Parashewanella spongiae: one gene and its partner. The main gene of each other region encodes a partner of the protein of the gene in region 2 in a complex. Links are inferred from orthologs where the notes say so. Each region holds a gene or a part of one and is shown on either strand. Other genes may lie near its edges. The genes, in order: trxA and trxB.

The links.
Region 1: the proteins of trxB (region 2) and trxA are in contact, whole or in part, in a crystal structure (PDB 1F6M), measured with the Escherichia coli proteins. The link is inferred for Parashewanella spongiae from one-to-one orthologs.

The regions. Positions count from the first base shown.
Region 1 is NZ_CP037952.1:213,294-229,806, forward strand. The notes cover bases 12,472-15,410. They hold trxA (thioredoxin TrxA), read right to left. Parts: upstream 14,135-15,410; coding sequence 13,808-14,134; downstream 12,472-13,807. Other genes in these bases: rho (transcription termination factor Rho), read right to left, coding at 12,472-13,583; rhlB (ATP-dependent RNA helicase RhlB), read left to right, coding at 14,451-15,410. In the rest of the region: tRNA dihydrouridine synthase DusB, read right to left, coding at 1-749; prmA (50S ribosomal protein L11 methyltransferase), read right to left, coding at 954-1,835; E2I05_RS00880 (TonB-dependent receptor), read left to right, coding at 2,263-4,677; E2I05_RS00885 (hypothetical protein), read left to right, coding at 4,774-5,064; E2I05_RS00890 (PepSY-associated TM helix domain-containing protein), read left to right, coding at 5,061-6,593; E2I05_RS00895 (DUF3325 family protein), read left to right, coding at 6,590-6,898; E2I05_RS00900 (reverse transcriptase domain-containing protein), read left to right, coding at 8,004-8,918; E2I05_RS00905 (ISAs1 family transposase), read right to left, coding at 8,816-9,961; E2I05_RS00910 (group II intron maturase-specific domain-containing protein), read left to right, coding at 10,154-10,534; E2I05_RS00915 (hypothetical protein), read right to left, coding at 10,999-12,144; more of rho, read right to left, coding at 12,318-12,471; more of rhlB, read left to right, coding at 15,411-15,764; E2I05_RS00935 (Ppx/GppA phosphatase family protein), read left to right, coding at 15,765-16,513. UniProt on the Escherichia coli protein: Participates in various redox reactions through the reversible oxidation of its active center dithiol to a disulfide and catalyzes dithiol-disulfide exchange reactions.
Region 2 is NZ_CP037952.1:2,856,869-2,873,417, forward strand. Bases 2,322-5,162 are described here. They hold trxB (thioredoxin-disulfide reductase), read left to right. Parts: upstream 2,322-3,185; coding sequence 3,186-4,139; downstream 4,140-5,162. Other genes in these bases: ald (alanine dehydrogenase), read left to right, coding at 2,322-3,047; E2I05_RS11185 (pentatricopeptide repeat-containing protein), read right to left, coding at 4,778-5,162. Outside these bases: E2I05_RS11160 (DNA translocase FtsK), read right to left, coding at 1-1,085; leucine-responsive transcriptional regulator Lrp, read right to left, coding at 1,255-1,755; more of ald, read left to right, coding at 1,935-2,321; more of E2I05_RS11185, read right to left, coding at 5,163-8,029; E2I05_RS11195 (hypothetical protein), read left to right, coding at 9,761-10,915; E2I05_RS11200 (efflux RND transporter permease subunit), read right to left, coding at 11,550-14,645; E2I05_RS11205 (efflux RND transporter periplasmic adaptor subunit), read right to left, coding at 14,642-15,724.

The DNA of each region.
Region 1 (16,513 bases), 2.6 Mb from region 2 along the record:
ACTGGAGTTAGGTTTTCACCTGTCTCCAAGTAGTGTTGGATTTCGTTAAAAATCCATGGCCGTCCTTGGGCGCCTCGTCCTATCATTAATGCATCGGCTTCGGTTTTTTCCAGTACAAAGCGCGCTTTCTCTGGAGTAGTAATGTCACCGTTTGCAATAATCGGGATCGAAACAGCCTGTTTTATTGCCCTGATTGTGTCGTATTCGGCGTCGCCTTTATACATGCATTGACGTGTTCTACCGTGAACGGCGAGTGCAGCAATACCACAACTTTCTGCAATCTGAGCGATTTGAACACCATTTTTGTGTTCAGGATCCCACCCAGTTCGAATTTTTAACGTGACCGGTACTTCAACAGCCGTTGTTACTGCTGCCAAAATGCGCTCGACAAGTTCTGGATCTTGCATGAGCGCTGAACCGGCGAGTTTTTTATTCACCTTCTTAGCTGGGCAACCCATATTAATGTCAATGATGTGAGCGCCTTGTTCAATATTGAACTGAGCCGCGTCTGCCATTAACTTTGGATCGGCACCTGCTATTTGCACTGATCGAATGCCTTCTTCGCCTGAGTGCATCATTCTATGCTTGCTCTTTTCAGAATCCCAAACCAAAGGATTCGAAGACAGCATTTCAGAAACCGCTAAAGCGGCGCCATGACGCAAACACAGATTTCGAAAAGCCTGATCGGTGACACCAGCCATTGGCGCCACGATCAGCTGATTTTTCAGTTGATAGGGTCCAATTTGCATGCGCTTTCTTCACCTTGTGCGTTAAAGGGGCGCTATATTAGCCCTTTTTAGCGGTCTTGAAAAGGTCAATAAATGACCTGGGAGCAACTTTTTTACTTGACATTTTGTAGCTGTGATCTGCCGAACAACACAGGGGATACACGGCATTTACAATTTGTTCCCATTATTGCAATCTTTTGGGCGGTTTAATATTGAGCTGTGTCGCTATTTTCGAATGCCTGTTAAGCGTGTCCAGTCTTCTTTATAAGTTGGTTGATCCATTTCAAACCATTGACCATAGTGCTCAAGCAGTGCTTCGGCTTGCTCATGCAGTAAACCAGAGAGTGCCAGTTTGCCGCCGGACTTCACTTGTTCTGCAATTAATGGGGCGAGTTCACGCAATGGGCCTGCTAGAATATTCGCGACCAGCACGTCGGCTTTCAGATCTTTTGGTGCTTGCTCGGGCAAGTAAAGTTTTAGTTTATCGCTGCATTGGTTACGCTCAGCATTGGCTTTTGAAGCTTCAATAGCTTGGTAATCAATATCGATGCCTGACACAGATTGCGCGCCCAGTTTAAGTGCTGCAACCGCAAGAATGCCTGAACCACAGCCAAAGTCGATAACGTCAGATGTGGAAAGATCTAGACCATCAAGCCATTCAAGACATAAAGCTGTGGTGGGGTGGGTGCCAGTACCAAAGGCTAAACCGGGGTCTAAAATGACATTAATGGCTTTTGGATCAGGAATATCGCGCCAGCTTGGGCAGATCCATAACCGCTCGCCAAATTTAATGGGGTGGAAATTATCCATCCATTCGCGAACCCAGTCTTTGTCTTCAATTTGTTCAACCTTATATTGAACATCTTTACCGAGTGCGGGGAAGGCTTTGAGTATTTCAATCACAGGATTCAAATCCATATCGGCTTCGAATAGTGCAATGATGATGGTTTCATTCCATAAAGGAGTTTCACCCAGCTTAGGTTCAAAAATAGGTTGATCTTGACCGTCTTCTAATGTGATTGAAAGCGCACCTTCTTCCATCAGAAGATCACCGATTTCGTCAGCATGTTGGCTGTCCGAATTGATGCGCAGTTGAATCCAAGGCATGAGTCGATCCTTTATTGAGTACATTTTGGGGCGCTATTGTATACGCACCAGTCAGTTATTTACACCAAAATACGATGGACTAAATGAAACCTGATTCATAAAAGGAGTGGCGGTTGACGCTGCCAAGTTGAGTATAAGGAGTGTCTTCTGTTCTGTTATGAATGTTCAGCACTCACCTGATGGGTGAATTCGGGTTGTTTGATTTTGTATTTAATTTCAATAAATTAAAGTTATATTGTGCATTCAACCGATTTATTTAGGATCAAGTATCACGGGTATTAGGACGGGTTGGTTTGGTGTCGACGTGTTCTATATTGATGTTGATCACATTATGATTATTCAGTCGAAGTAGGCATTGAATAGGAGTTGCAATGTTAATGTAAATCGTTATCATTTGTGATAACTTTGTGATATCGAGCTTTTATCAATGATTCCATTTCGTATTTCGCTGCTTGCTGCAGCTTGTGCTTCCACTTTTATAGCTTCACCGCTTTACGCTGCCGAAAAGGATGTGAGTGCAGAAAAGAATAAGATTGAACGTATTACAGTTTATGGTCGCCAAAACCAAGTTGTGATGGATTCAGGCTTAGCGACTAAATCAAACATGTCGCTAATGGAAACACCTGCAGCCGTAGTGATTGTGGATAAAGAACTCATTGAAGCTCAAGGGATTACCAGTTTACAAGACGTGCTCAATAACATCAGTGGTGTAATTCAAGCGGGTAACAATTACGGTATCGGCGACAACATTGTGGTACGTGGTTTGGGTGCCAATTATACCTTCGATGGTATGTACGGCGGTGCAGGCTTAGGTAACACCTTCAACCCAACCCGTTCTCTGACCAATATTGAATCTGTCGAAGTTTTAAAAGGGCCTGCAACAGGTCTTTATGGCATGGGCAGTGCGGGTGGTGTGATCAATTTAATTGAAAAGAAACCCCAATTTGAATCTCGCCACGAACTGACTACAGAAATTGGTCAGTGGGACAGTTACAGCTTAGCTTTTGATAGTACAGCTGGCATTACCGATAAATTGGCCTACCGCGTGGTAGGGAAAAGCGCACAAAGTGATGGTTATCGCGGTTTGGGTTCCGACAGAGATGAAATCTATGGTTCACTCAAATATTTAGTAACTGACAGCCAAGATGTGATGTTTTCAGTGGCGTATATTAATGACGCTTTAGCTGTGGATTCAATTGGCGATCCCATTCGAATTTACAATGAAGCTTCTACGGGAAAACCGGCTGAAGAGGCTACATGGGAAGATTTGGTGAATGATCCAAATGGACTAGGGCTCCAGTTAACCGACGAACAACGCAAGCAGCTCGCTGACTCACTTGCATCAGGTGATGGTGTGACACCATTTGACTTAAATGGCCAAGGGTTAATCTCACCGTTATCGAAAGATAATCAAGGTGAAGAGTTACGTTTTAAATTGACTCACAACATCTACTTCACTGACAATTTATTTTTAAATCAGCAGTTACAATATCGTGACTACACTTCTGGATTCACTCGTCAAACGGGCGCTTACAACTATGTTTATTGGAACAGAAAAGGTGTCGTAAACGCCAATCCACGAGCTCCATTAGTTGAAGATGGGGTGCTATACCCGTTTGCCGCTCGTCGTCAGGAGTATCGTAAAGTCGACGCGGACGAAAGCTCAATGCAGTATTTTGCTGACTTACGTTATGACTTCCAGATTGATGGTATCAATAATGAAATATTGGTGAACGCGAATTATGAAGACCGAGATATAGATTTTCAGCGATATTCAATATATGACGCTGATAAAACCATCAATGACAAAGATGGCAATCAGATCTACCAAGGTCAATTATCGTACATTTATGACATTCGTAACCCAAATTGGGATCATGGAAACTTCGAAGATTATGATCCATTACTTACATCGAACTACAAAAAAAGTGTCAGTGCTTGGGGTGTGGGTATCCAGCATGTCGGTTACTTTGGTGAATACTTTACCTCACGGATCGGTGTGGCCTTTAACGAAATTAAGCAAACTTATCAGCATTTAGGTGTCGACGAGCGCTACCGTGCCAGTGCTGCAGCACCAACGCCTGAAGAAGACAGTAAAGATAAAGGTATCACTTACAACCTTGGCGTAACGTATAGGCCCTTTGAAAATATGTCAGTGTTTATTAACCACTCGAAAGGACGTACGGCTTATAGCATTCTTGGCGCAATTAAAGCCTCTGATCAAGAGCGTGAGGATTCTGAGTCGGTCAGCAATGACTTAGGGTTCCGTTATAAAGCCTTTGACGACCAACTTTTAGCGTCATTGGTCGTGTTCGAAAGTGCCCGTACTAATATTGCCTATACCAACCCTGAATACCGAGATAACCCTGATGCCCCAGGTATTCCTCAGTTTTTGTACGATGGTGAAGAAAAAACCAAAGGTGTTGAGTTAGATGTAAATGCACAACTGGATGATCAGTGGATGGTTAACATTAATGGTCTCTATCAAGATGCACGTGATCAAGATGATGAACTGAAAAAAGGTATTCCGTTTGTTACAGCAAGTGCTTGGGTAACTCACACTAATGATTGGTTCAATCTGAGCAACCCAATGAACATCAGTTTAGGGGCTCAATATGTCGATAAACGCACAGCCGGTTCATCATCGTTTGGGATCCCTTATGGTTACGTACCAGCCTATACCATTATGAATGCGGCTTTCAGTTATAAAGCAGAAGCATGGAAAGTACAGCTGAATGTCAATAATCTGCTGAATAAAGATTATTACAGTAAGGCGATGTTTTTGGGCGGAACGCCTGGAGAAGAGCGAAACGTGAAATTAACACTGAACTATGCCTTATAAGGTCGGTTAATCATTGAAGTGAAAAACCAGAGCGTGTTACTTCACGCTCTGGTTTTTATATTTTTAAAAACCTATTGAAATAAAAAGGAAACCTCTATGTCATTCTCAACACCGATATTCATTCGGGTATTTACTGCCATTTTTGGCGGTTATGGAGTGGGCATAGCAGGCAGTTTAGGGATGATCCCAATATCCCTGTGGCTATTCACCAATAATCCTCACGATGCGGTTTATATCGGAATGATGATAAGCTACGTGTTTTGCTTTGGCGCATTTATCTGGTGTTTCTGCTGCAAAACAGCGACAGCAGCCGTGCGTGACACTAGCTTATTCAGTCTCAGTTTGTTGAGCTTATATTGGTTATTCCCAGCAGGGGGCTCACTATGAAAGGGAACTTTCGTCGTTCGATGATTTGGCTGCATACGTACAGTGGATTGTTACTGAGTTGGTTGGTGTTTACTGTTTTTGTCACAGGTACATTAAGCTACTACGCCGAAGAACTGAATGTCTGGATGCAACCAGAACGTTTGCAGCAGCAAAACGCTCGAGATCCTATTAACCTTGCTGTTAGCACCTTGAAACAGGAAGGAGCGGGTGCGGAAAAATGGAGCATCAATCTGGGTAGCCTTCGTGATCAAAAACTGCAAATAAGTTGGCAATTGCCGGGACAAAGTCGAAGACAACAACAAAGGCAAACTCTATCTGAAAGTGAAGTTGAGTCGCGAGACACGGTCGGTGGTGATTTTTTTGTCCATTTTCATTACGCGCTTGAATTGCGAGATTATGGCGGTCGTTACTTAAGTGGCATCGCTGCATTCATCATGTTAGTGGGAGTATTCAGTGGTATTTTCACTCATAGACGATTTTTTAAAGATTTTTTCAGTTTAAGATGGAAAAACATAAAGCGAGGATTGACTGACGTGCACGCGATCATGGGGATTGTGACTATTCCATTTTGCTTCATGATTTGTGCCAGCGCGCTACTGTTCTATCTTTCGATGTATGTGCCGACCTCAGCAAACTTGCATTATGACAAAGGCTATCGTGAGCTTTCACAACAAGTCAGCCCAAAATCATTCATAAAAGCGCCTTCAGGAGAGCCTAGTGCACCGATCAGTGACATAAGTGCGATAATAACGCAAGTCAATGAGCGTTGGTCTGAGCCGAATAGTGTGTCATTCATCAGTTATCAATATCCTTATGATAAAAATGGCTACTTAGTGTTTTACCGTAATAAATCCCAAGCCTTGTCCAGACAAAGTGAAACATTGACCTTTGATGCGACGTCACAGCAACTTATTCACAGCACAGAGCCTGCTAGAATACCGAAACAGATCAGCTATATTTTTCTTGGCCTCCATGAAGCCAAATTTGCCCCAAATGGCTTGCGCTTTATGTTGTTTCTTTTAGGGGTTTTTAGCTGTGCGTTAATCGCCACAGGCTCCATACTCTGGCTAAATCAACGTATCGCCAGTAATAAAATGCATTTGGGCAGCAAAATGGTGGCTTGGTTGAACCAATCCGTGCTGGGAGGTTTGGCTGTCGCGATAATGAGTTTGTTTTATGCTAATCGAATACTGCCCACTGATATGATTGAGCGGGAAGCCACTGAATTATCAGTTTTCTTTGGTAGTTGGTTGATAACTGCCGTTGTCGCAGCATGGTTACGAAGTACACATTGGTGGAGCCGATTTTTGTTCTTGATTGGAGCAGGCTTTTTGCTGCTGCCGCTTATAGATTTGCTTCTACCATCGCACTATTTACTGGCGGCAATCACATCTGAAAATTGGCAGTATCTCGGAGTCAGTTTAGGCTTTATGGTGGTAGGTATCGGCACCTTGTGGTTGGCTAATTTTCTGCGTATTCGGCAAGTCATGTCGAACGAGCTGCTTAAAACGGCAGGAGTGACAATATGATCCTTTCAATATTATTGATGATAATAGCCATCTGTGGTTTTTCATTGAGTTCCAGAAAACACTATCACAGTGTATTTAACACATCGCTGACGGCAAAAGTTGAGAAGTGGATAACGGCCTTGGCATTGGGAAGCTTATTAGCTTCCCAATGGTATTTATCACAGCAACCACTGCTGGGCTTTGCATGGTTATATTGGTTAACGGGATTATCGTTAACTATTATATGTGTCGGTCTTGTATTAAGCTGGGCTGAATCTCGACATGGTAAAAATAAACAAACCAATCGCAAAATGAAAAACGCCTAATCCTCTTATACCAATTACAGTAATTAAATGCTCAACTCAGAGCTATGTATGCGCAAAAAGTACAAACGAAATTGGTGAAAACATAGTTATTACCGACATACAAAACTGTCGCTATTACATTGCTACGTTGAGATAATTTTGTGAAGTATTCTTTATAAATCAAAGTGTGCGCATACAAGCTCCAGAAGGGCAAGGCTAAAGGTTTCCATAACTGCGTTGCACGTTCTTGAATTATCCCGACAAAAGCACGAAGTGCGTTGAACCTAAAAACATCAATTGAACGCTGAGTATATGAGTAACTGTTTGAGCAATACGATGATTTTATTATCATGTTTTTCACCCAATGAGTGAAATGCTCTACGCTCACAAGCTTGCTAAAATGGCTGCTATCTGCGTTGTAACTTTTGCAAGTAGAATAACTACTTGCTGCAAGCTACGCCTTAATATCAGCCATTTTTTCTACACTTGAGAACGCAGTCAACTGATGTTTCTAGGGAGCGCCACGAAGCGCTTTATTCTGTTGCGGGATTTGTCTCAACGTATACGCAGCCAAGCGATTACATGGCCATAAACCAGAGACAGCAACGTTATTATTTATAATAAGTCCATCAGGTTGAAACGTACCTGACGGGATAATTACCAGTTCATCCCGAAATCTGACGGGCATGCATAATGGGTAACCGCTATGACATGAAGCCCTGTGACAAAGGCCTTGAATAAAGGTTGAGATGCAATGTAGGCCGCAGCATCAAGCGAATTCAGTTAAGCGTCGTAAATCAAAAAATGAAGATGGGGAGTCTTTCCTAGTTGACGAACCCTGACACAAACAGAGAAGCAACTGGTAAATGCATCTGTTTGATCTTCCGGCGTAATATGAAGTGGCATGTATTGAAGGAAATAAAGTGAACGTGGGAGAGCCTGAGTGTTGGAAGGTAGTGACTTCCACTATCCGAATATAAGGTAAACCGAAATTTCAGATAGGGCGCTCAGGCAGTCGGATGAGCCCATAGTACCGTTAACCGTGAAGACAACATAACTTTACATCAGGGAAGGGGCTCAGTGTTATACCCGTTTTTTAACGTAACTTTTGAGGTGAAATTGCCATATGGCTAACACTCCAGTAAATATCAGAATATTACAGCGAAAACTTTACTTACGCTCAAAGCTTAACTCGGAGCTTCGATTTTACAGCTTGTACGATAAACTCAGTCGCCTAGATATACTCGAAGAAGCCTATCGACGATGCAAAGCCAATAAAGGCGGAGCAGGAATTGATGGCATCACATTCAGTTATCTAGAGCAGCAAAAGAAAGTCGTTGCGCTGTTAAAAGAAATTCAAACTCAATTACAACAGAAAAACTATCGACCTAGCCCAGTCAAACGAGTAGAAATACTCAAAGACAACGGCAAAACGCGGAAACTTGGGATCCCGATAATCAGTGACAGAATTGTGCAAATGGCGATGACAATAGTGATGCAACCCGTCTACGAACCTCATTTACATGAACACAGTTATGGTTATCGTCCATGTCGAAGCGCCCAGCAAGCGGTAAAAGTCATTGAAATGAGCCTAAAACAAGGCTATCAGCACGTACTTGATGCTGACTTGAGCGCCTATTTCGATACCATACCGCACGCTAAGTTGATGGCAAAAGTAGAAAGGCGAATAAGCGACAGCAGCTTTCTGAGTTTGCTGAAAAGCTTTATCAAAGCGCCCATCAGCATAGAGACGGTCAACGGGAAATGGCGAATAGAAGCAAGCCGATGTGGCACTCCGCAAGGCGGAGTTATCTCTCCACTACTGGCTAACATCTATCTCAACGATTTCTGTTTGAAAATACACGAAAAAACACCGTGTAAAATCGTTACCTATGCAGATGATTTTGTTGTACTTCATAAGCAAACCTCAGGGCGGGATTATGCTTTGATGAAATATTCACCAAACAAAATCTCAGCCCTAAATTTTGCATCCCAGCAGGCTCTCTGCATCTTGCCAGCAACACTGTCTTTTGAAGAGTGACTTTTAACTAAGTTCAAAATCTTTCTTCTGATTGTAGCCAAATTTTTTGCACCATCATCAGCATAAATTTTACAGGCATCCTCTTTAAAAGTGACATCGAGAACCCAATGCTGACTATTTTCAATTGCCCAATGCTTCCGTATATATTTAGCTATATCTTTCACATCACTGGCTAACGAAGTTATGTAGTAAGACGTTTCTTGACTTGATTTATTCTTCAGCTCTCGCATTCGAGTGACTTCAACAACGGCATGACTGCCTACAAATTTAGCTGTTTCGTCAAACCAATTTGTAATTGGCAAAAGGCGATAATGTCTTTCATTAATTCGTCCGTGCTCACCGTCTAATTCTGTAAAGTGATTCTTTTTTAAAAGCTCTGGTGTATCTCTATAGCACTTATGAAAATAAGCTTCAATTTCAGCAAGTAATTTACCTTGATTCTTTTTCACTTGAAGAACGTAATCACCTTTTCCCTCACGTATTAAGGCTGTAGTTTCTTTCTGGCAGTGCATGGCGTCAGCGGTAATAACTGCATTTTCAATGTCCATGTGTTTTAGCATGGATTGCATTACAGGGATTTCGTTCGTTTTAGTCGACGTTTCTTTTTGACGTATTATCAGTCCATTATCCACAACCATTGCCGTCATTAGTTGAAGCGCTGCTACGTTATCCCCGTGCTTAGAACCACAAGCCACTTTACCATCAAAGCTGATATGCTCTTTACCATCTCGTTCCCGTAATGTGTTGGAAAAGTTAATAAAGCAAGACATCATACTTTCGGCTTTAACACCTCTAATTATTCTTCCAATTGAATGTCTTGTCGGGATACCGTTACTAAATGGACGGTATTGTCTTAACCAATCTAATTGAGCTTCCCCAAAAATGTTGATGGCTTTCCACCCTGTCGCACCGCAAAGCACTGCGGCAATAGTAAGAAAAATAATATCCGCTAAATCATACTCTTTATTGGCTTCTACACGATGGTCTTCAATTTGCTCAATCTCTTTCATTACGTCCATAATCAGGCTCAAATCAGTATTCATTTGTCGATCTGATCATCGTTATAGAGGAAAGTTCAAAATTTCTTTAATTATTTTTTTCAAGACCTAAAGCGCGATCCCGCCCTGAAGCAAACCTACACACAAGAGCAACTGGACTGGATAACACAGCAATTAAGTGATGAAGGTCTGAAGCTAAATCAAAGTAAAACCCACTGTGTGGATATGGGAAAGCTGATGAATGAGTTTGATTTCCTCGGTTTTAACTTTCAACGGATCACAGGCCTCATCAAAGGCACCAGTTACATCAAGATACAGGCGTCTAAGAAGAGCCAAACAAAGCTGAAAAATAAAATCAGAGACATAGTGAAACACCGAACCTCAAATACACTTGGCGTACTGATAAATAAGGTTAATCAAGTTCTGAGGGGATGGAAACACTATTTTGGTGGGATAGGTTATCCCAGAGGTGTATTTTTCAGAATAAATGGATTTGTAGTAAACCGGTTCTATCGCTGGCATCGTCGCTTAAGTCAACGTCGAAGCAAGTATCTATCACGAGGTGCTTACGAAAAATTACGCCAAGCTGGTCTTGAGTATTTACCCACGACAAGATGATAAGCAAAGTGAAGGGGCTGAGAGAAGTGTAACAACAGAGCCGTGTGAGGGAAAACCTCATGCACGGAATCGAAGAGGGGCTGCTGGATAAGCGATAGCGAAGCCAGTAGCCTACTCTACTTGAACGCCAGCTTTGTATGGCAGTCGTAGGGAATATAAGTACCTGTCGATAAGTTCTTTGATAATTATTGTGTTCAGGTTTAGTGCTATACAAGACGCAATGTAGGGCGCATAGCCGTAGCTATTTAACCGAAGTTGCAACACAGTAGAGTGGTGAAACTAGGCACTAGAAAATCTTAAGAAACTTATGGTCAGGTACTTAGTATTTCGAACATGCGCCTTGTACTGAAAACCTTTATCTCTTGCTGAGTGAGAGATTAATTACTGTATTTGACATTACTATCAATTGCTTATGAATACTTGGGTGTGAGGGTAATATTGTGACTAAGTTGATCCGCCGTTTACTATTCTGAAACATCGACACTAAGCCATTTCTCATAGTTTCCACTGAAAACACTTTCATCGTACACCGTATCGTCTTCTTCGGTGGTTACAGGATGGTATAAGTTATCGAGTACATCTAATGATGGAGGGGAAACATCAGAGGACAGTGCTTGTTTAATAGCGCTTTCTGTAATGTTGTCCGCTTGTACATCAAGTTTTTTTGCTAATTCAATGCAGGTATAAGCAGCATAACGGCTGCAATTCGTGGTATCAAACAAACCTTGAAATCGTGTGCTCACCGATTTAATAACGCCATAAAAATTAAATCTGTCGGAATCAATAATAAGCATTGTTTCTGGCGTCACTATGCCTAAGACAGTATGAGCATTGGTTAAACAACCTCTTTCATTTACCCCAAGCGGAAATAATATGGTTTTATTAGGGTGCTTTTTTCTTAGCGCTTGAACTAGTGTAGGCATTCCTCGCTTAACTTCTGCTAAGGATTGTGTACAGCTTTTATCGACCAATACGGCTGAGTTTGTTTGAAACTGATGTTTACTAAGTTGTGAAGCAATCATGTCATCGGCTTCACTTAATTGAGTCACATGATGACGAGTATGATCTGTGCTAGCAGTGATTTTGTTTTGCCACCAATTAATAAAAGAGCCAACATGAGGTTGTTCGGGACTAAAATGTGAAGAAAGTGATAGAGCGTCAAAACTGGTGTGTAGTGAAACACTATCGATTTCAGTAGATAACTCTTTGTTCGAACTTGAAGTTTGTTGCTCACTTATCGCGTATGATTTACTGGTTTTTACGCCTTCGATAGACAGCGCAGGCTCTGAAATTATTTTATAATCGTCAAATGAAAATTGGTAATTTTGGTTATTTTTTTCATGCCAATTTTTGGCAAAATGAAAGGCCGCGAGCTGAACTCTGAAGGGTCTTTTTTTTTCACTGTAAATTTCAGTAAGTCGATGCTTACCATTTTCGTTTGTTACTTGATATTCAAAATTGCCTAGTACCTTATTGGTACCTTCTTCTCGTTCATAACACCTAACGTAAGCTTTTGATAATTTACCTGCTTCTACGGTATTAATTTTCCCGTCAACATTGGTAATTTCATCAGGGTAAAAAACACTGTATTTGATTTGCTCGACAGACATGCTCAGGACCTACAATAATTTAATGCATATAATTTAATGAGTTAGGCGCACAATATAAGTAAGTATGGTTTATTAATCGAGCCGATTAGATTAAATTTTATTAAAGAGAGCAGGCGGTGGCATAAAAAAACCAGTCAAATGACTGGTTTTTTGTGTGAATTGAGCACGCGTTATTAGGATTTAGCGCGTTTCATGGCCGTAAAGAATTCATCATTGGTTTTGGTTAAAGCCAGCTTGTCGATTAAGAACTCCATTGCGCCTACTTCATCCATTGGATTAAGGATCTTACGCAAAATCCACATCTTCTGAAGTTCGTCGGGTGTGGTTAACTTTTCTTCACGACGAGTACCTGAGCGATTAAAGTCAATCGCTGGGAAGACACGTCTTTCAGCTGCTTTGCGAGAAAGATGCAACTCTTGGTTACCGGTACCTTTAAATTCTTCGTAGATGACTTCATCCATTTTAGAACCAGTATCCACTAAGGCGGTCGCGATAATTGTTAAGCTGCCACCGAATTCGATGTTACGAGCGGCACCAAAGAAACGCTTTGGACGATGTAGAGCGTTAGCATCAACACCACCGGTAAGTACTTTACCCGATGAAGGGATCACAGTGTTGTAAGCGCGCGCTAAACGAGTGATAGAATCTAACAAAATGACAACGTCTTTTTTGTGTTCAACTAAACGCTTGGCTTTTTCAATGACCATTTCAGCCACTTGAACGTGACGGCTAGCAGGCTCATCAAAGGTTGAAGCAATCACTTCACCTTTAACCAAACGTTGCATTTCGGTCACTTCTTCAGGACGTTCGTCAATGAGCAATACCATCAACAATACATCGGGATTATTATGAGTGATCGACTGAGCTATATTCTGTAGTAGTAAGGTCTTACCCGCTTTTGGCGGTGCAACGATCAAACCACGCTGGCCTTTACCTATTGGCGAACACAAATCTAAAATTCGTGCGGTAATGTCTTCCGTTGAACCATTACCACGCTCCATGCGGATACGTTCATCAGCGTGAAGCGGTGTTAGGTTTTCAAATAAGATTTTGCTACGAGAATTTTCTGGTTTGTCGAAATTAACTTCGTTGACTTTCAATAATGCAAAGTAACGCTCACCTTCTTTCGGAGGGCGTATCTTACCAAAAATGGTATCACCAGTACGCATGTTAAAGCGGCGTATTTGGCTTGGCGATACATAGATGTCATCTGGACCTGCGAGATAGGAGCCGCCAGCACTTCGTAGGAAGCCGAAACCATCCTGGAGAATTTCTAATACACCACCGCCGAAGATGTCTTCGCCGCTTTTTGCGTGTGCTTTTAGAATGGCGAAAATGATGTCCTGCTTACGTGCACGGGCCATATTTTCTAGTTTCATACTTTCAGCTAGTTCGACTAGCTTGGATATGGGGGTCTCTTTAAGTTCTGATAAATTCATGTTGGGGGTCTTGTTTTGCGTGACAAAATCTACTGATGTTATGACAGTAATGTTTTGTTATCCAGGATTATGGTTCAGTGAGTGAGAATTGAATATTTCGATGTTATTTGTATAACAAACTAGCACTAAGTAAGGAGTTCGTCCAGAAATTTAGAAAAACTTGACACAATTAATCGATATTTGTGCCAAGTTTCATGTTTTTTGTGTTGATTTCGAGGCTGAACTTACAGTTGAGCGTCGACAAATTCTTTTAATTGAGTTTTAGACAATGCGCCAACTTTAGTTGCTGCAAGTTCACCATTCTTGAAAATAAGCAATGTAGGAATGCCACGTACGCCATATTTAGCAGGAGATTGGTTATTTTGATCAACATTTAACTTGGTTACCGTTAGTTTACCGGCGTATTCTTCAGCGATATCGTCAAGAATTGGAGCAATCATTTTACAAGGACCACACCACTCTGCCCAGAAGTCTACTAATACAAGACCTTCAGCTTTTAATACGTCGTTTTCAAAGCTGTCGTCGCTTAGGTAAATAATTTTATCACTCATGAAGTTCTCCAGTTCGGTTGCCATTGCTGGTTTGTTAACGGCTTAACCTGTATATTGGGATACGTACTTGTACTTTCAAGTCCGAATACTGCTAAATGTCAGCTTTTTATGCCTTGTAATGCAATGCTGCCATTTTAACGTAAATAATAAATACGTAGCAGCTAAAAGCATCGAAAGTGAGAACTAAGAATCAAGTGCTCAGCTCCGGATTTTTTAACAGACCTTTTTTTTATTGTTGTTATTACAAACGGTCAAGTATTTTTATCAATTCTTTCAGAATTGATATTGTTGCAACCCTAACTGGTATGCCTACGCTATGAGCGATACACATTTATCAAGTCAAAAATTTGCTGATCTAGCTTTGGATCTTAAAGTAAAATCAGCCTTAAGTGAAAATGGATTCGAGTTTTGTACTCCAATTCAAGCTTTATCTTTACCTGTACTTCTTCAGACGAAAGACATTGCTGGTCAAGCACAGACCGGCACGGGTAAAACCATGGCCTTTTTGGTCGCTACTTTTAATCACTTGTTGACGACTCCAGCTCCAGAATCGCGTCAATTAAATCAGCCCCGTGCGATCATCATGGCGCCGACTCGTGAACTTGCGATTCAAATCGCCAAAGACGCCAAGCTGCTTTCAGACCACACAAAACTTAAAGTTGGGATTGTGTTCGGTGGTGAAAGCTACGATGTGCAGATGAAAGTGCTTGAAAAAGGCGTGGATATTCTTATTGGTACCACTGGGCGAATTATCGATTACGTTCGCCAAGGTGTGATCAGCTTAAGCGCGATCCAAGCGGTTGTGCTAGATGAAGCTGATCGTATGTTCGACTTAGGCTTTATAAAAGACATCCGTTTCTTATTTCGCAGAATGCCAGACTCAAAACAACGTTTAAATATGTTGTTTTCAGCGACATTGTCAATGAAAGTGCAAGAATTGGCTTACGATCATATGAATGATCCCGTTAAAGTCGAAATTGCTCCTGAAGAAAAAACCTCAAAAAACATCAAAGAAGAGTTATTTTATCCATCCGCAGAAGATAAAATTCCATTGCTCATGAGTTTGATTGAGGAAGATTGGCCAGAAAAAGCCATCGTGTTTGCGAACACTAAACACATCTGTGAAAAACTTTGGTCATGGCTTGAAGGCGATAAACACCGAGTGGGGCTACTTACCGGTGATGTGCCGCAAAAGAAGCGTTTACGCATTTTAGAGCAATTTACCAGTGGCAAAATTGATATTTTAGTGGCAACGGATGTGGCGGCGCGCGGGTTACACATTGCGGATGTATCGCACGTGTATAACTTTGATTTGCCCGATGACTGTGAAGATTATGTTCACCGTATCGGACGTACAGGTCGTGCCGGTCAAAAGGGGATTTCAGTGAGCTTTGCTTGTGAAGAATATGCTCTGAACCTGCCTGCGATTGAAGACTACATTCAGCATTCTATCCCAGTGACAGGCTATGCCCGTGATGCGTTATTGGATGATTTAGCTAAACCTGCTGCCATCCACCGTAAGCACGTACCGAGAACAACTCGAGAACGCAACTCAGGCTCTCGTCCTGGCGGCGCTCCACGAGGAAAAAGCCGCCCGCAGCGTCATGATCGGACTCGCAGACATTCATAAATGACTTCTCGATTTGCTGCTGCCATAACGCTTGGCTCTAATAGCTTTAATATGCTGGTTGCCCAGTTTGAATGTGGCCAGCCTAATGTTGTGGCAAAATACAAACGCAAAGTACGACTCGCCAACGGCATTAAAGCCGATGGTGAGTTAACACCAGAAGCTATGATTCGGGGGCTGGATTGTTTGGCCATGTTTGCTCAAAAGCTCAAACAGCATCAAATCCCGTCTGAACGAACTAAGATCATTGCGACAGCGACCTTAAGAAATGTTAGCAACGCTGACGATTTCAATGGGCAGGCGTTGGCTATCTTGGGACAACGTATTGAAATAATTTCTGGCGATCAAGAAGCCGAGCTTATTTATCAAGGGATGTTTCATACCACAGAAGGCGAATTTCGCCGTTTGGTTATCGACATTGGTGGTGGCAGTACCGAGTTCATTATCGGTGACGGTGACAAACTTTTGTATAAAACGAGCCTTCCGATAGGTTGTGTCAGTTATCAGCAGCCGTATTTTTCTCAATTCCCCTACCAAAAAGCGGATTTTGATAACGTGGTCACTCAAGTTCAACGTGTCTTATCACCTCATTTAGAGATGCTTAAATCCTATGGATGTTCTCGTGCCGTAGGCGCATCTGGAAGTGTTCAAACTTTGGTGGAATTGTTGAGATACCGTGGCTTTGACGAGGTCATAACATTAGCGTTCCTCAAGCAAATTAGAACTGAAATACTGCAACAAACATGTTCAAC
Region 2 (16,549 bases):
CCCGGAGAAACACTGACAACTTTGGCCGTGATATTAAAATCGGCAAGTTTGATTTCAACTAAACGTGCGACTTGATCCAATTCTTCTTGGCTAATTGGATTTTTCTTTCGATTAGGCACGTCAAGCAAGGTTATACTTGGTAAAGGCGGCATGTCTTTTCTTGAAATGATTTCTTCTTGCCCAGGCAAAACAATAATGCCATCTACAACTTGGGCTTTATCACTTTTAGGGACAAGTTCAGTTTTAGTTTTTTCTAAAACTTCATCATTTCCTTCAACTAGGGCTGTAAAACTATCACCTAATTCATCTAATACTTCTTCAGAGTGATTATTACCAAAAGGAGTATCTAAGTTTGGTTCTATTTTTTGTTCTGTATAAAATTCTTCTTGCGTCGAACTTTCAGAATTTTCTCGGCGTTGACGGACTTTAGCCACGATAGACATAAATCCATTGGCATCTTCTGATTGTTCCCTTCGTTTAAATTTTGATGGCAGGCTATACAAAAATTTGCTGAATGTAATCGTTCCGTGTCCAATACTATCAACAATTGTAATAATACTGATGCCTGTAAAAAGCGTAAAACCAGCGATTAAAAAACATAACAGAAGCAATGTTGAACCTAGGTGACTAAAATAACTCACCATTATATGACCTATTACATTCCCTGCGAGCCCGCCTGCAGAAAATTGGTATACGTCCTCAGCATTCATGCTGGAGAGAGCGCCGATGCTTAATAACGCTAAAAAGAAACCAATTAAACGCAAAGCTACTGTAAAATAATCAATCTCGATGAGCCGATAAGCTCTTTTGAAAAGCAACCAGCCGAAAGCTGCAATCATCATCGGAATAAAAAAAGCGACATAGCCAAAAAAATAAAGTAAAACATCGGCAACCCATGCGCCGACAGTTCCACCTAAATTATCCACTTTTCCTTGATAACTTGATTGGCTCCAGCCTGAATCCATTGGGCTATAACTTGCTAAAGCAATTAAGACAAATGTTGCTATCATGCAACATAGAATCAAACTTCCCTCAAGTAACCTTTGTACGCCAGTTAGCTTTGAGACATCTTTTCCCTGAGACAAATTCACGCGCCTTTAATCGTTTGTAATAAAAAGAAGCTTAAAAATATAAGCAATAACATAATAATTATCTTTAAAGATACCAGAATCCAGCTTTTTGTGCAGTCATCAGATTGCTTTAGTTAAAAAATAAGGGAGCCAAAGCTCCCTTTCATCTTTTAGAAATTAATAATTAATCAATAGTTGGATCAATTGCAATTCTATTTGTTTGTTTTACTTCTTCCATTACAACATAAGTTCTTGTATCTGATATAGAAGGCAACTTTAGTAAAGTTTCACCAAGTAACTTTCTATAGGCAGACATATCAGGAACTCTTGTTTTAAGTAGATAATCGAAATCTCCTGAAACTAAATGACACTCTTGAATTTCATCTAACACTTGTACCGCTTTGTTAAAATTATCAAAAACATCTGGAGTATCTCTTGTAAGGGTAATTTCAATAAAAACGAGTAGAGAGGCACCAAGATAATGTGGATTTACTAAAGCAACATATCCATTAATGTAACCTTGTTTTTCTAATCGTTTTACTCGTTCCAAACAGGGAGTAGGACTTAAGCCAACACGTTTTGATAATTCAACATTAGAAATGCGACCATCGGTTTGTAATTCGTTAAGAATATTGCGATCTATACGATCCAAGTCTTTTATAGGACTTTTTTTATTATGTGACATATATTAAACCAGCTTCCCCTACGTGAAAGGTGTTTTATGCTGCTAAAGGGGAAATTTTAGTAACATAAACTACAACGAGAATACTATACTAAATATCCCTGAAAGAAGCACGTCAGGGTTGACTAAAATAACAACATTTCCCAAAAAAAATGGGAATTTATGCAATTCGAGGCTCAAAAATGATTATTGGTGTTCCAAAAGAAATCAAAAACCATGAATACCGTGTGGGTATGGTACCATCTAGTGTTCATGAGTTAACTTTGAAAGGACATGATGTATTTGTACAGTCTACGGCTGGAGACGGAATCGGCTTTACAGATCAAGACTATATGAATGCTGGTGCTGAGATTTTACACTCTGCTGAAGAGGTCTTTGCAAAAGCTGAGATGATCGTAAAGGTAAAGGAACCTTTAGCAGTTGAACGTGCTATGTTGCGTCAAGATCAGATACTTTTCACCTATTTACACCTTGCTCCTGATCTTCCTCAAACTGAGGATTTAGTCAAAAGTGGATCTGTATGTATCGCATACGAAACTGTGACGGATGATCGTGGTGGTTTACCATTACTCGCTCCTATGTCTGAAGTTGCTGGCCGCATGTCAATTCAAGCTGGAGCTATGGCTTTAGAAAAATCTGCTGGTGGCCGCGGAATATTACTTGGCGGTGTTCCAGGTGTTGAGCCTGCAAAGGTTGTTATTATTGGTGGAGGCATGGTTGGTGTTAATGCTGCTCAAATGGCAATAGGGCTAGGTGCTGAAGTAATTATATTAGATCGCAACATTGATGCACTGCGCCGCATTAATGTTCAGTTCGGTTCTCGTGTTCAAGCGGTCTATTCGACTGCTGACTCTATCGAGCGTCATGTCTTAGATGCTGACTTGGTAATTGGCGGAGTGTTAATCCCAGGAGCAGCCGCTCCAAAACTCATTACACGCAGCTTAGTGAGTCGTATGAAACAAGGCAGTGCTATTGTTGATGTCGCAATTGACCAAGGTGGTTGTGCTGAAACGGCAAAAGCCACTACTCACCAAGATCCAACCTATATCGTAGATGGCGTTGTGCATTATTGTGTAGCAAATATGCCTGGTGCTGTTGCTCGTACATCTACATTCGCCTTGAATAATGCAACACTTCCATACATTATCAAGCTCGCTAACCTTGGTTACAAAGAAGCATTAAAATCAGATAAGCATTTAATGAATGGTCTTAATGTCATGCACGGCAAAGTAACAATAAAAGAAGTTGCTGAAGCTCATGGCTATGAATACGTACCTGCAGAAAGCATGATCTAAATATTCATTTATATTGTTAATAAGTGAAAAAGAGAGCTAAGGCTCTCTTTTTCTATTAGAGCAATCGCTATTTTACACTTTACCCCTCTAAATAAATTCCATACAATCGCTTCAATTTGCTAATGCACGGAGAGAATAATGAGCCAAGCTCGTCACTGTAAACTTTTGATTCTGGGCTCAGGCCCTGCGGGTTATACTGCTGCTGTTTATGCCGCTAGAGCTAACTTAAACCCTGTAATGATCACAGGTATCCAGCAAGGTGGTCAATTAACTACGACCACTGAAGTTGAAAACTGGCCTGGGGATGCTGATGACCTTACGGGACCAGCGTTAATGGAACGTATGCAAAAGCATGCTGAAAAGTTTGATACCGAAATTATTTTTGATCACATCAATGAAACTGATTTAAGTCAGAGACCTTTTAAATTGAAAGGCGACTCTGGTGAATATACTTGTGATGCATTAATTATCGCAACAGGTGCTTCAGCCCGCTACTTGGGACTTGAGTCTGAAACAGCATTCCAAGGCAAAGGCGTATCTGCTTGTGCTACTTGTGATGGCTTCTTTTATCGCAATCAAAAAGTTGCTGTAATTGGAGGCGGAAACACTGCTGTTGAAGAAGCACTTTATTTAAGCAATATCGCTTCTGAAGTACATGTTATACATCGTCGTGATACATTCAGATCTGAAAAAATCTTAGCTGATCGTATGATGAAAAAAGTGGCTGACGGAAACATCACTTTGCACCTAAATCAAACAATGGATGAAGTTGTTGGTGATGACATGGGTGTGACTGGTCTTAAGATGAAGAGTACCAGTGATGGTAGTATTTCTGATTTAGAGGTTGCTGGTGTTTTTGTGGCTATTGGACATAGCCCAAATACAGGTATTTTTGATGGTCAGCTTGAAATGAACAATGGTTACATCAAAGTTCAAAGCGGCTTACAAGGTAATGCAACTCAAACTAGTGTTGAAGGCGTTTACGCTTGTGGTGATGTAATGGATCAACATTATCGCCAAGCAATTACTTCTGCTGGAGCAGGTTGTATGGCCGCTTTAGATGCTGAGCGTTTCTTAGACTCTCAAGACTAACCCAAACACAACTAGTAAAAAAGCGACTTTAAAAAGTCGCTTTTTTATGATTGAGTTAAGCTAATACCATAAGTAGTGGGCTAATTTAGTGGTAGGCATGAATATCAATCCCAAATTCTACTCGATTGATTAACAAATCTATTACCGTATCGTGCATACTTTCTAACTTAGAAAAACAAATCGTTCTATTAAATACCATGTCAATGGCTGTTTCTTTTACTCCATCTTCCCAAGCACGCTTAACATAATGAAGTAGAAATGTTTTTTCGGGCACTCAGAGTTGGTACATAAACCTAGAAACATTAGTTGACTGCGTTCTCAAGCGTAGAAAAAATGGCTGATAGCAAGCTATAACGCAGATAGCAGTCATTTTAGCAAGCTTGTGAGCGTAGAGCATTTCACTCATTGGATGAAAAACATGATAATAAAATCATCGTATTGCTCAAACAGTTACTCGTATACTCAGCGTTCAACTGATGTTTTTAGGATAAATTTCTTTGCTGCCCCTTTGGGCTTTTTCGTGCTTTTGATATTGAAGTACTTTGACAGTGAGGGCATTGAACATCTACAGAGTGACGCATGATATTCTCTAAAATAAATGAAACTAGAGTGCAACTATAATAGATCAATTCACTGCTTCAGCCCACTACCGACTCGCTCAATACTATCATTCCTGAGTTGAATTTATCCTCGATAAACTCAAGTCCAAATTCATCTTTGAGAAAACTTATCATTCCATTTTTTAAAGTATTATAGCCATGGTATCCAGTTATGATCGATGTTATTTTGGGTTCATTGTTTTTTTTGTGGTAACAAAACAATAGTTTTGCGAAAGCTAATGGAACACCTCGAATATGTGTTCCATCCCCTGAATGTTCTTCGAAGATTTTATCCATATGCAAATCGATACAATGATTCATTAAGCCAACATTTTTTTTATATATTCCTTGTGTTACCCCTTTGTCAATCATGCTTGCGAAATTATCTTTTTCAAGTGGCGCAAGTTGAGCATGTATTTGTGAAAGAGTATTCATGTTACATTTATTCATTATTTTTTCTAAATACCATATTCCAGTGTCAAATCCCTTAGCCTTAATACATATTTTAATAAAGGCATTGTAAATGGCAACATCAGGCTTGATGCCCCACTGCTGCATTAAGCTGTCTGTAGCAGTATCGTCATCGCACAACACCAATGATTTGGCTTCTGTAAAATGCTCCATTTCAGTGCAGGCCGTCAGTAAATTCAGGCAAGTGATTCGATTGGCTATTAATGGCAAATGAGGTGCCATCACGGGCTTATCACCACACACCAGTTGCCAAGCACTATCAAACTGGCCCGTTTTAGCGCATACCGTGATAAAGGCATTGTAAATGGCAACGTTAGGCTCGATGCCCCATTGTTGTATTAAGCTGGCTGTATCTGCATTGCCCAACACCAATGATTTGGCTTCAGCATAACGCTCCATTTCAGCGCAGGCCGTCAGCAAATTCATGCAAGTGATTTGATTAGCCTTTAATGGTAAATGAGGTGCCATCATGGGCTTATCACCACACACCAGTTGCCAAGCACTATCAAACTGGTCAGTTTTAGCGCATACCGTGATAAAAGCATTGTAAATGGCAACATCAGCCTTGATACCCCATTGTTGCATTAAGCTGGCTGTAGCTGTAACTGTATCACCCAACACTAATGATTTGGCTTCTGCATAACGCCCCGCTTCAGCGCAGGCAGCCAGCAAATTCATACAGGTGATTTGATTGGTTTTTAATGGCAAATGAGGTGCCATCATGGGCTTATCACCACACACCAGTTGCCAAGCACTATCAAACTGGTCAGTTTTAGCGCATACCGTGATAAAGGCGCTGTAAATGGCAACATTAGGCTTGATGTCCCATTGCTGCATTAAGCTAGTTATAGCTGTATTGCCATCGCCCAACACCAATAATTTGGCTTCTGCATAACGCCCCATTTCAGCGCAGGCAGCCAGCAAATTCAGGCAGGTTATTGAATCTGTCTTTAGTGGTAAATGAGGTGCCATCACGGGTTTATCACCACACACCAGTTGCCAAGCACTATCAAACTGGCCAGTTTTAGCGCATACCGTGATAAAGGTGCTGTAAATGGTAACATTCGGCTTGATGCCCCACTGCTGCATTAAGCTGGCTGTAGCTGTATCGCCCAAAACTAATGATTTGGCTTCTGTATAACGCCCCGCTTCAGCGCAGGCCGTCAGCAAATTCGTGCAGGTGATTGAATCTGCCTTTAGTGGTAGATGAGGTGCCATCACAGGCTTATCACCACACACCAGTTGCCAAGCACTATCAAACTGATCAGTTTCAGTGCATACCGTGATAAAGGCATTGTAAATGGCAACATGGGGCTTGATGCCCCATTGTTGCATTAAACTGTTTGTAGCTGCATCGCCCAACACCAATGATTTGGCTTCTGCATAACGCCCCGCTTCAGCGCAGGCCGTCAGCAAATTCGTACAGGTGATTGAATCTGCCTTTAGTGGTAAGTTAGGTGCCATCACGGGTTTATCACCACACACCAGTTGCCAAGCACTATCAAACTGGCCCGTTTTAGCGCATACCTTGATAAAGACGCTGTAAATGGCAACGTTAGGCTTGATGCCCCACAGTTGCATTAAGCTAGCTGTATCACCATCGCCCAACACCAATGATTTCGCTTCTGTAAAACGCTCCATTTCTGCGCAGGCAGTCAGCAAATTCAGGCAGGTGATTTGATTGGCTTTAAATGGCAAATGAGGTGCCATCACAGGCTTATCACCACAAACCAGTTGCCAAGCACTATCAAACTGGCCAGTTTTAGCGCATACCGTGATGAAGGTGCTGTAAATGGTAACATTCGGCTTGATGCCCCACTGCTGGACTAAGCTAGCTGTATCACCATCGCCCAACACCAATAATTTGGCTTCTGCATAACGCCCCGTTTCAGCGCAGGCCGTCAGCAAATTCGTGCAGGTGATTGAATCTACCTTTAATGGTAGATGATGTGCCATCACGGGCTTATCACCACACACCAGTTGCCAAGCACTATCAAACTGGCCCGTTTTAGCGCATACCGTAATAAAGGCATTGTAAATGGCAACATTAGGCTTGATGCCCCATTGCAGCATTAAGCTGGCTTCAGCTGCATTGCCTAGCACCAATTCTTTGGCATCTGAAAAATTTAGATTTAACTTAATTAATTTCAGTAATAGGATGCATGTTTTCGCTTCATAGGACGATTTAAATCGTGTTATGTCATTAAAAACGCCGTCGAAATTAGATGAACGGCTGTCAGAAAACTCAGCCGCTTTGTGTAACAATTTATGAATTAACCTTATGTCCCATGATGTTTCCATGACCTGTTTGTCGTTATTTAGGCTGTGAATGATTTCAATAAGCTGAGAAAGTTTAGTGCAACCACCAATTAATGCATTTAACTCAATACCCAGTTGATTTTTGCTTCTCTGTTTAAGTTTCCAAGAATGAATAAGCCCACTGGTTTGAGTAAAAAAAGAATTAGGGGAGGAAGATGGTTGCTGTATTTGCTTGGGATACTGAATGCTCGATTTTGGAGTAATGGATCGGGGCTCAGTTGCAAAGCGTCGGCAAGCATTACTTGGCTTCTTACAATAATGAGCATCTTGTGTACAAGAGTTAAAGCGAGTCGACGATGATTTATTGTTGAAAAAATCATACAGCTTTTGTCTATTGGTTTTGCTTAACCTTTGATAACACTGTTGTAAGTTTTCATCACCATCAAACCTTGAAACCTCAAAGTTCAGATAGGATATGGCTTCGCTTGGGTATTCTTGGAGACTTTTGAGCATGAATCTATATATTGATTGTTGCTCAGCAGGTGTGCGCACTGTCGCCATCACATTACTCAATAAGTGAGTGAATTAACAAGCTAAGAAATAACGCACTGAAATGATAAATACAAAAATATTCAGCTTTAAGGCATTCTATAAATGTATAACAGAAAATTATCTACTGAACAGAGGAGCCGTTTCATAACTCATAGTTGCCCTTCAGACTCAAAAATAATGAAATTGAACGTGTATTGATTTTATCCCTCCTTTGCCAACTTGGTCGGCTGGCGCACGTCCATTGGTGAGTCTGTTCTGAACATTAACTAACTCGGCTTTGCACGTGCGACGTGATGTCGTATGAAGTGCTGTTCACCGCTTAGAGTGAACCGTCTGTATCACCAGATGCCCCTAAGGTTCTGAATAAAGCAAGCGAGCCTAACAACGTAACAAAGTCTTTCTTTTAGACGGGAAAATAATCGTGAGAGGACGTTCCTCCTGATAACCACATAAATCGGGTGAGTGCTAGGGAGTCAGTATGATGAAGTAAGTGAATCCACACAGTGCGACGTGAAGTCGTATGAAGCGTTGTTCACCGCTTAGAGTGAACCGTCTGTATCACCAAATGCCCCTAAGGTTCTGAATAAAGCAGCGAGCCTAACAACGTAACAAAGTCTTTCTTTTAGACGGGAAAATAATCGTGAGAGGACGTTCCTCCTGATAACCACATAAATCGGGTGAGTGCTAGGGAGTCAGTATGATGAAGTAAGTGAATCCACACAGATGCGTAATTTCACAAACAGCGGAAGTGGTTTATACGCTGTAGCCAAAAGGCAACGAGAGCAGGAAAGAAATTTACGTGTGTTCTTTCGTGATCAACAAGCTCTCCGCATTATAGTGGGCATCTAACCTGACATCACGTGTCATACGGAACACGGTAAGCCTGTATCGCTCCCTTTGGGAAAGCTGACTGCAAAGCCAGCCGATAGCAATGCAGGTAAAGGAGGCTGGAGAAAGCAAATGCTGCATTGTAATGATGCAGATACAGATTTATATCTGACACGAAAGTGAGCCCACTTCCAGCTGGTATCCCGTTGCAAGAAAAGTTGAAGAACTTTATTAATGGAGAAACGCAAATGATGACCTCATATGGGGTTAGTGCCTCTCCTGACTGTAATAAATGGAATCCATTATGCTGCAGAGATTAAAGCTTCAAGTGTGTATTGCAAAGGTAACTCTTTGTAGTTGCCGGGTAACGTTGTACGCCTCAGTGGAGGCTTGAGCCGTATGCAGTGAAAGTTGCACGACGGTTCTGAGGAGAGCGGCATCTGGCAACAGGTGTCGCTTATCCGACCAAAACAGTTTATAGATGTCTCTTTAAATTATAGCGGCAACATATCTATTTGCGATAGAACCCTCAAGCGAATATAGATCTTCAGACGTCACTTAGAAAAAACATGAAAGATGATAGACCATAGAGTGGGTTAAAACTTTTGATGAAAACTAGACGAAGAATTGAAACAATAATAGGTTAGCTTATTCAATACGTTGATATTGAAAGGATTAACTGCCGTGATTTATGGCATCACACCAGTCGAATGAGTAGGATGATGTGGGTGTATTTTTCAATATTAAAGCTGGTGAGGAAGCTATGCAGTTTGAAGGTATGCTCACCGACTACATAATCACACATCGGGTATGCAGTATGATTAAGCCTTGTTTAAGTTTATAGTAGTAAAAAACACTTTATGTTGAAATAAGTTCTCCATTTATATGCAAAAATTCTTTGGAGTCTTTGAAATGTCAGCAGGTTGCGCATTTTCGCCTACTTTAGCCCATAAGTTTTTTGAACATGGTAATTCTGTTTCACGCCTCACTGATGAAACCATGTTCAATGGCAGTCATGGTATTGCTTGTTCAAAGGATGGTTGCGTGTATAGAGTGTACCTTGACAAATCCCTTTATGTTAACCGTTTTTTTGAAATTGACGTTGTGAGTTTTAAACAAGTGCATCAATCTCGTCTTACAGGGGGGGCTCTTGAACAAGTATTTTTGGTTACTGATAAACATCGGAGCCTAACAACACAGGCACTTATACAGTTTCATCAAATTTTTAACTGTTCGTATTTGAGTATAGGCGGATATAAAGTAGATTTAAGCTTAGTATCTGAAGGGCTTAGGTTAGGTAATATAAAACATGAACAAGATTTAGATGACATTAAGCTTAAACTCGAGAAGCATTTTAGGCGTAGGCCTTTGGAGTCGAGGTATGAGATGATGCTAAATACTAACAATAATTCTGTATATCAGGCATACGAATCACAATTTTCGAGTTTGACAAATTTATTTGAGACTCTCGGCTTACTGTCTAAGTTGCAACCACCAATGTGCGATTACCAAAACATACTTGTCCTAGGCTCGACAGTGCAAAATATGCGGCAAAGATTAGAGTCTTTAAAGCAACAAGAAATTTGTTACGAAAACGTATTTATTTTAGTTGGCAATAGAAAACTATATCAGAGCGAGCGGAGTTTTATTGATGAGAGATCAGCTTTAAAACACTGTAATGCAGCATGTGATACAGAGTCAGATGCAGCAAGCTGGTTGATAAAGCATCAAGGTTATGGCTTTTTTTTTCCTAATATAAAAGTTATTACAGCTGAAAATACCTACGAAAATGGCAAAGAGCGAACCGCAAATACAGGAGATACGATCAAGGCTTTTTTGAAATTGAAGGCTGATACTACGAATACTTTAGTAGTCAGTACACAACCCTTTGGAATCTATCAATGTCAATATGCAAAAAATGAATTTATGGAAGCAGGGAGAGATCCTGATATTAATGTGCTAGCTGATGTGCCATTAGTTTCCGCAACAGAACAAGAGAAAATAAAGATTTATTTTAATACTCTTGATTCTATTTTTAGGGTGCATAGAAGTGAGAAAAGCCATTAAGAAAATTAGGTTCTGTCGCATATTTGCAGCCTAAAAATTGCTCAGCTTGATGTTTTATATCGAACCCTATATTGCTTTTTTGAAGTAACATTCGACAAATCTAAAAATAATCAGAACCTAGAAGTGTCATGTTGAATGATTTTGAGTAAAAGCACTAACTAGGTTCTATCCAAAATATGTGCTAGTTGCATCTAAATTATTTAGATTTCAACTGGCTACTATTAATCCGTATAGTTGAGGAAAAAAATCTGGGGTTTGGGCTTACACTCCAAATTACAGTAATTAAATGCTCAACTCTGAGTTATGTCTGTGCTAAAAGTGCAATCGAAATTGATGAAGACATAGTTGTTACCGACATACACAGCTGTCGTTATTACATTGCTACGTCAAGACAATTTTGAGAAGTATTCTTTATAAACCAAAGTGAGCACATATAAGCTCCCGAAGGGCATAGCTAAAGGGTTCCATTACTGCGTTACAAGCACTTGAATTATCCCGACAAAAGCACTAAGTGCGTTAATCGCCAGCTTTGTATGGCGGCCGTAGGGAATATAGTACTTCGAGCTTGCGCCTTGCACTGAAACCCTTTAAATCTTGCTGAGTGAGAGATTAATTACTGTAATTGGTATAAAACTTAACTTTCTTTCAACTCTGCTTCCAATTTTATTGCTACAGCATCAGGAGTTCCACTATTCCGAGCAAACAAACCGTAAGCTGTTGGAACTACTAATATCGTAAACATTGTCGCAAGCATTATTCCAAACAACACTACAACACCAATTACAAAACGCGTTTCAGCACCAGCTCCAGTTGCCAATACTAATGGTATAGCTCCTGCTGCTGTTGTGATACCCGTCATTAAAATGGGTCGTAATCTTTGAGAGGATGCCGTTATGATGGCTTTTTCAAACTCAACACCTTTATCTCTTAATTGGTTTGCAAATTCGACAATTAAAATTCCGTTTTTGGCCGCTAAGCCAATCAACATAATAATACCAACTTGACTATATATGTTTAAACTTTGCCCCGTAAAATATAAACCTAACAAAGCCCCTAAAGTGGCTAATGGTACAGTTAACATGATAATTACAGGATGTATGTAACTTTCAAATTGAGCGGCTAATACTAGGAATACAACCCCAAGTGCCAAGATAAATACAAAATAGATTGAGCTTCCAGATTCCTGAAAATCGAGAGATTGCCCCTTATAGCTAACTACAGCTTCAGCGGGAAGGTACTCTTTTGCCAAATCATTTAAATATAACAGTGCTTCACCAAGAGAATATCCATCTGCTAAATTAGCTTCTAAAGTAATCGATCTTGTACGGTTGTATCGGTTAAGCGAACTGGCATCTGCAAACTCTTCAACAGAGACTACATTCGATAAAGGTATCAGTTTACTTGTCGTATCGGATCGAACATAAATATTTTGTAAATCATCAGCAGTGTTTTGCTGTTTCCTCACCCCTTCAAGTACGACATCATACTCTTTACCTTCTCTCATGAACGTAGTCACTAAGCGAGAACCCAGCATAGTTTCTAAAGTACGACCAATGTGCGAAATAGAGATCCCAAGTTCACTAGCCCTTTCGCGATCAATAATCACTTTTAGCTGAGGTTTTGTTTCTTGATAGTCATGATCTAAACCAATCAAGTTTTGGTTTTCTTTGGCTTTTTCTATAATGATATCTCGCCAATAAGCAAGTTGTTCGTAATCTGGCCCACCGATAACAAACTGTACTGGCTTACCTACTCCGCGACCAAAAGCTTGACGCATTATCGGAAAAGCTCTAACACCTGCTAAGTCTGAAAGTCTTGCTCGAATATCACCAATTATGGCATTAGCTGGTCGGCGATTTTTCCAATCCTCTAAGACAATGATTGCCATGCCATTAGAAAAGTTTGCAATTCTGCCAAACCCTCTAGGTGCACGAATAAGTAGGCGTTTAATATCACCAGAATCGACTAATGGCGTTAAGCGTTTCTCAATTTCATCCATATATTCTTCGATATACTCGAAACTTGCACCTTGAGGGCCGTTCACTATCAGAAATAACGAGCCTCTATCTTCCCTCGGCGCAAATTCTTGCGGGACTTTAGTCACAAGAATGGCACTGAGCCCAATAGCAATGACAACAATGATTGACGTAAACAATGGTCGATTCAGCGAATACCTAAGTATGACTTGATACTTTAAGATGAGGGCATTCATCATTGAATCGATTTTTCTTACTAGCCACGGTTCTTCCCCTACTGGCTTCAATAATTTTGAACACATCATTGGGCTAAGTGTTAGTGCTACAACACTGGAGAAAAAAACAGCGGCACTCATTGTTATCGCAAACTCTTTAAATAATTTGCCTAAATCTCCTTCAAGGAAGGTTATCGGCAAGAATACGGCAATTAACACGGCTGTAGTAGCAATAACAGCAAAGGAAACTTCACGAGCTCCAAGGAACGCTGCTTTTAAGGGGGAGTCGCCCTCTTCAATTCTTCTATGAATGTTTTCGAGCATGACGATGGCATCATCCACTACCATCCCGATAGCTAAAATCATCGCCAGTAAAGTAAGTAAATTAATACTGTAACCGAGTGCATAAAGCACAATAAAAGTAGCTAGCAACGAAACAGGTACTGTTAATGCTGGAATTAAAGCGGCTCGAACACTACCAAGAAATAAATAAATAACAATAATTACTAGTGTTAGCGCAATAAATAAGGTTTGGTAAACTTCTTTAACCGATGCTTCGATAAATACTGAACTATCATAAGATCGTTTAATCGACATTCCCTCTGGAAGGGTTGGATTAATAACATCAATTAAGTTGTTAACCGTTCGTGCAACGCTTAATGTATTCGCTGTCGACTGTTTAGCAACACCTAAACCAATCATGGCTTGACCGTTACCACGAAACATTATCCGTTCTTCTTCTGCTGCAACTTGTAAGTCTGCTACATCACCCAGTTTGATAAGGTAGCCATCATCACCTGTTTTTAGCACAAGCTTGCTAAAATCTTCAACCGTAGAAAAACTTCGCTCTACTCGAACAGTAAACTGTCTATCTTTTGACTCAATTGACCCTGCTGGTAATTCGACATTTTCAGAACGTAATTTATTTTCGATATCAGAAACCGTTAAATTACGTGCCGCTAATGCTTGTCTATCAAGCCATATTCTCATTGCATAATCTTTACCGCCACCAACACGAATGTTCGAAACGCCATCAACAACTGATAATCTATCAGTCAAATATCTCCGAGCGTAATCTGTCAGTTGAATTGTTGTCATCTTCTCAGAAACTAAATTCAACCACATTATTACATCATCACCGCCTGAAGCTTTTTGTACTTCAGGTGGTTCGGCCTCTTCAGGTATATTATTTAGCAGTCCTGATACTCGATCTCTTACATCATTCGCCGCGCTGTCAATATCTGTATCGACATTAAACTCTAATGTTATAGAAGAGCGACCGTCTTGACTTGATGACGTAATGTGTTTTATTCCTGACACACCACTAATACGGTTTTCAATTATTTGAGTAATTCTGCTTTCCACCACAGCAGCACTAGCACCACGATAATTAGTACTGATTGAAATAACTGGTGGATCAATATCTGGGTATTCTCTTAACGGCAGTTTATCGAAAGCAACTAAACCAAAAACAATAAGTAGTAAACTGATTACTGATGCTAAAACTGGCCGCTTTACTGAAAGATCTGTCAGGATCATACGCTCAACTCCTGATTAGATTTACGCTTGAAACTGAAGCTTTCTTCGTTTTCTGGCTTCACTTTATCACCCGGTCTTACTTTTAAAATACCTCGAGTAATGACTCTTTCACCAAGCTTTAAACCCGATGTTATTTCGACGATGCCAAGCTTACGTAACCCGATATTAACTTGAGTTTCAATAACCTCATCCTTTTCATTGACTTTATAAACATAATGCCTCTCTTGGCGAGGAATGATCGCAGATTCTGGAATAACAATTGTGAGTTTTTCTTGTTTAATGAGTTTAACCTTCATCAACATTCCCGGTAATAACTTCATTCCAGGGTTTGCTAATTCTGCACGAACAGAGACGGCTCTAGTGCTGGTGTCTATTCGACTATCGATAGACTTAACTGTCCCAATGAAAACCTCATCAGGGTAAGCTACTGCAGTCGCTTCAACACGTTTTCCCGTCATGAGCATTTGTACATAGCGCTCTGGAACTGAAAAATCGAGTTTCATCGTAGAAATGTCGTCTAAGGTAGTGATTTCGGTTGAAGGTGTAAGCAATGAACCTACGCTTATGTTTCTTAAGCCTAATTTTCCATCAAACGGTGCTCGAACTTGCCTATCAGTGACTTCTGCATTAGCACTATCGAGTTCAGCCTTTGCAGTTTCAATTTGAGTAATCAGACGGTCTTGTTCTAATTCAGCGACTGACTTTTCACGAACAAGCGCCTTAATCCGATTAAATTCTCTCGTACTATCCTTTAATTTTACAGTAGCAATTTGAACATTGGCTTTTTGTTCTGCATTGTAAAGTTGAACTAATAAATCTCCTTTTTTAACCATGTCGCCATCGTCAAAATTTATATCGCTCACAACTTGAGTCACTTTCGATGTAACAATAATTGATTCTCGGGCTTCAAGACTCCCAAGTGCTTCTATTTCATCATTTAGTTTTTTCTGGGTAACATCTTCAACAACAACACGAGTCATTGGACGCTGTTTTTTATTAATCTTTTTTTCTGTTAATGTGAGTTGGACCCCTGCAATTATGGCTATAACTACACTGACTAGAATTATTATTTTTTTCATTAAATATCCAGATTGGACAAGGCTTATGAGCAGAGTTTACTTGAGAAAAAGTCTCCATCAAGGGGTTTTACTTTTCCTTACAATTATCAACAAATGGAAAACATCGAGTAGGGTGAGGCGTTAATGCCCCATCCCTCTCACAGAACCGTACCTACGGGTCTCTTATACGGCTCCTGCTTAATTTTATTCAATTACTTTGTACTGAGCACATAGCCCGTTCGTACTTCTTCAAGATTGTATAGCCCCATCTCTGCAAACCATTTATTCGGCATTGCATAATGAGAGAGTGGACTACTTGCGTTCTTCCACTTCATCATTTGAATGAACTTAAACCTAAATAAATCGGTTGAACGCACAATTTAGCTTTAATCTATTGAAGTTAAATACAAAACTAAACAACCCTAATTCACCCATCAGGTGAGTGCTGAACATTCATATACTTGCCAAAATCACTGCTAGCTGCGTTATAAATTTTGCAAGTAGAAACGAAGTAACGACAGTTTTGTATGTCGGTAACCACTACTTGCTGCTATTCATGCCTTGCTATCAGTAATTTTTTCTGCGTATATAAACGCTCCCAACCGATTTATTTAGGATGATAGAGCTGACTGAGTATATGGCGTTGCGCTATTTCGCACGCTTACCTCTCTATTATGCCGAATCAAGTTCGCTTTCGCTGTGTACCTCTAACTTCCTATGGCTTCCTTCAGACCTTGCCGTTAGCCCGCAACCCCCTTGCCATTCGGATTATCTTCCCCTCAGTCTGGGTGATACAGGCTTCTTTCTGCCTGTCGGGTTTGCCAGCTTCGCTGGGCAAACAAAAAA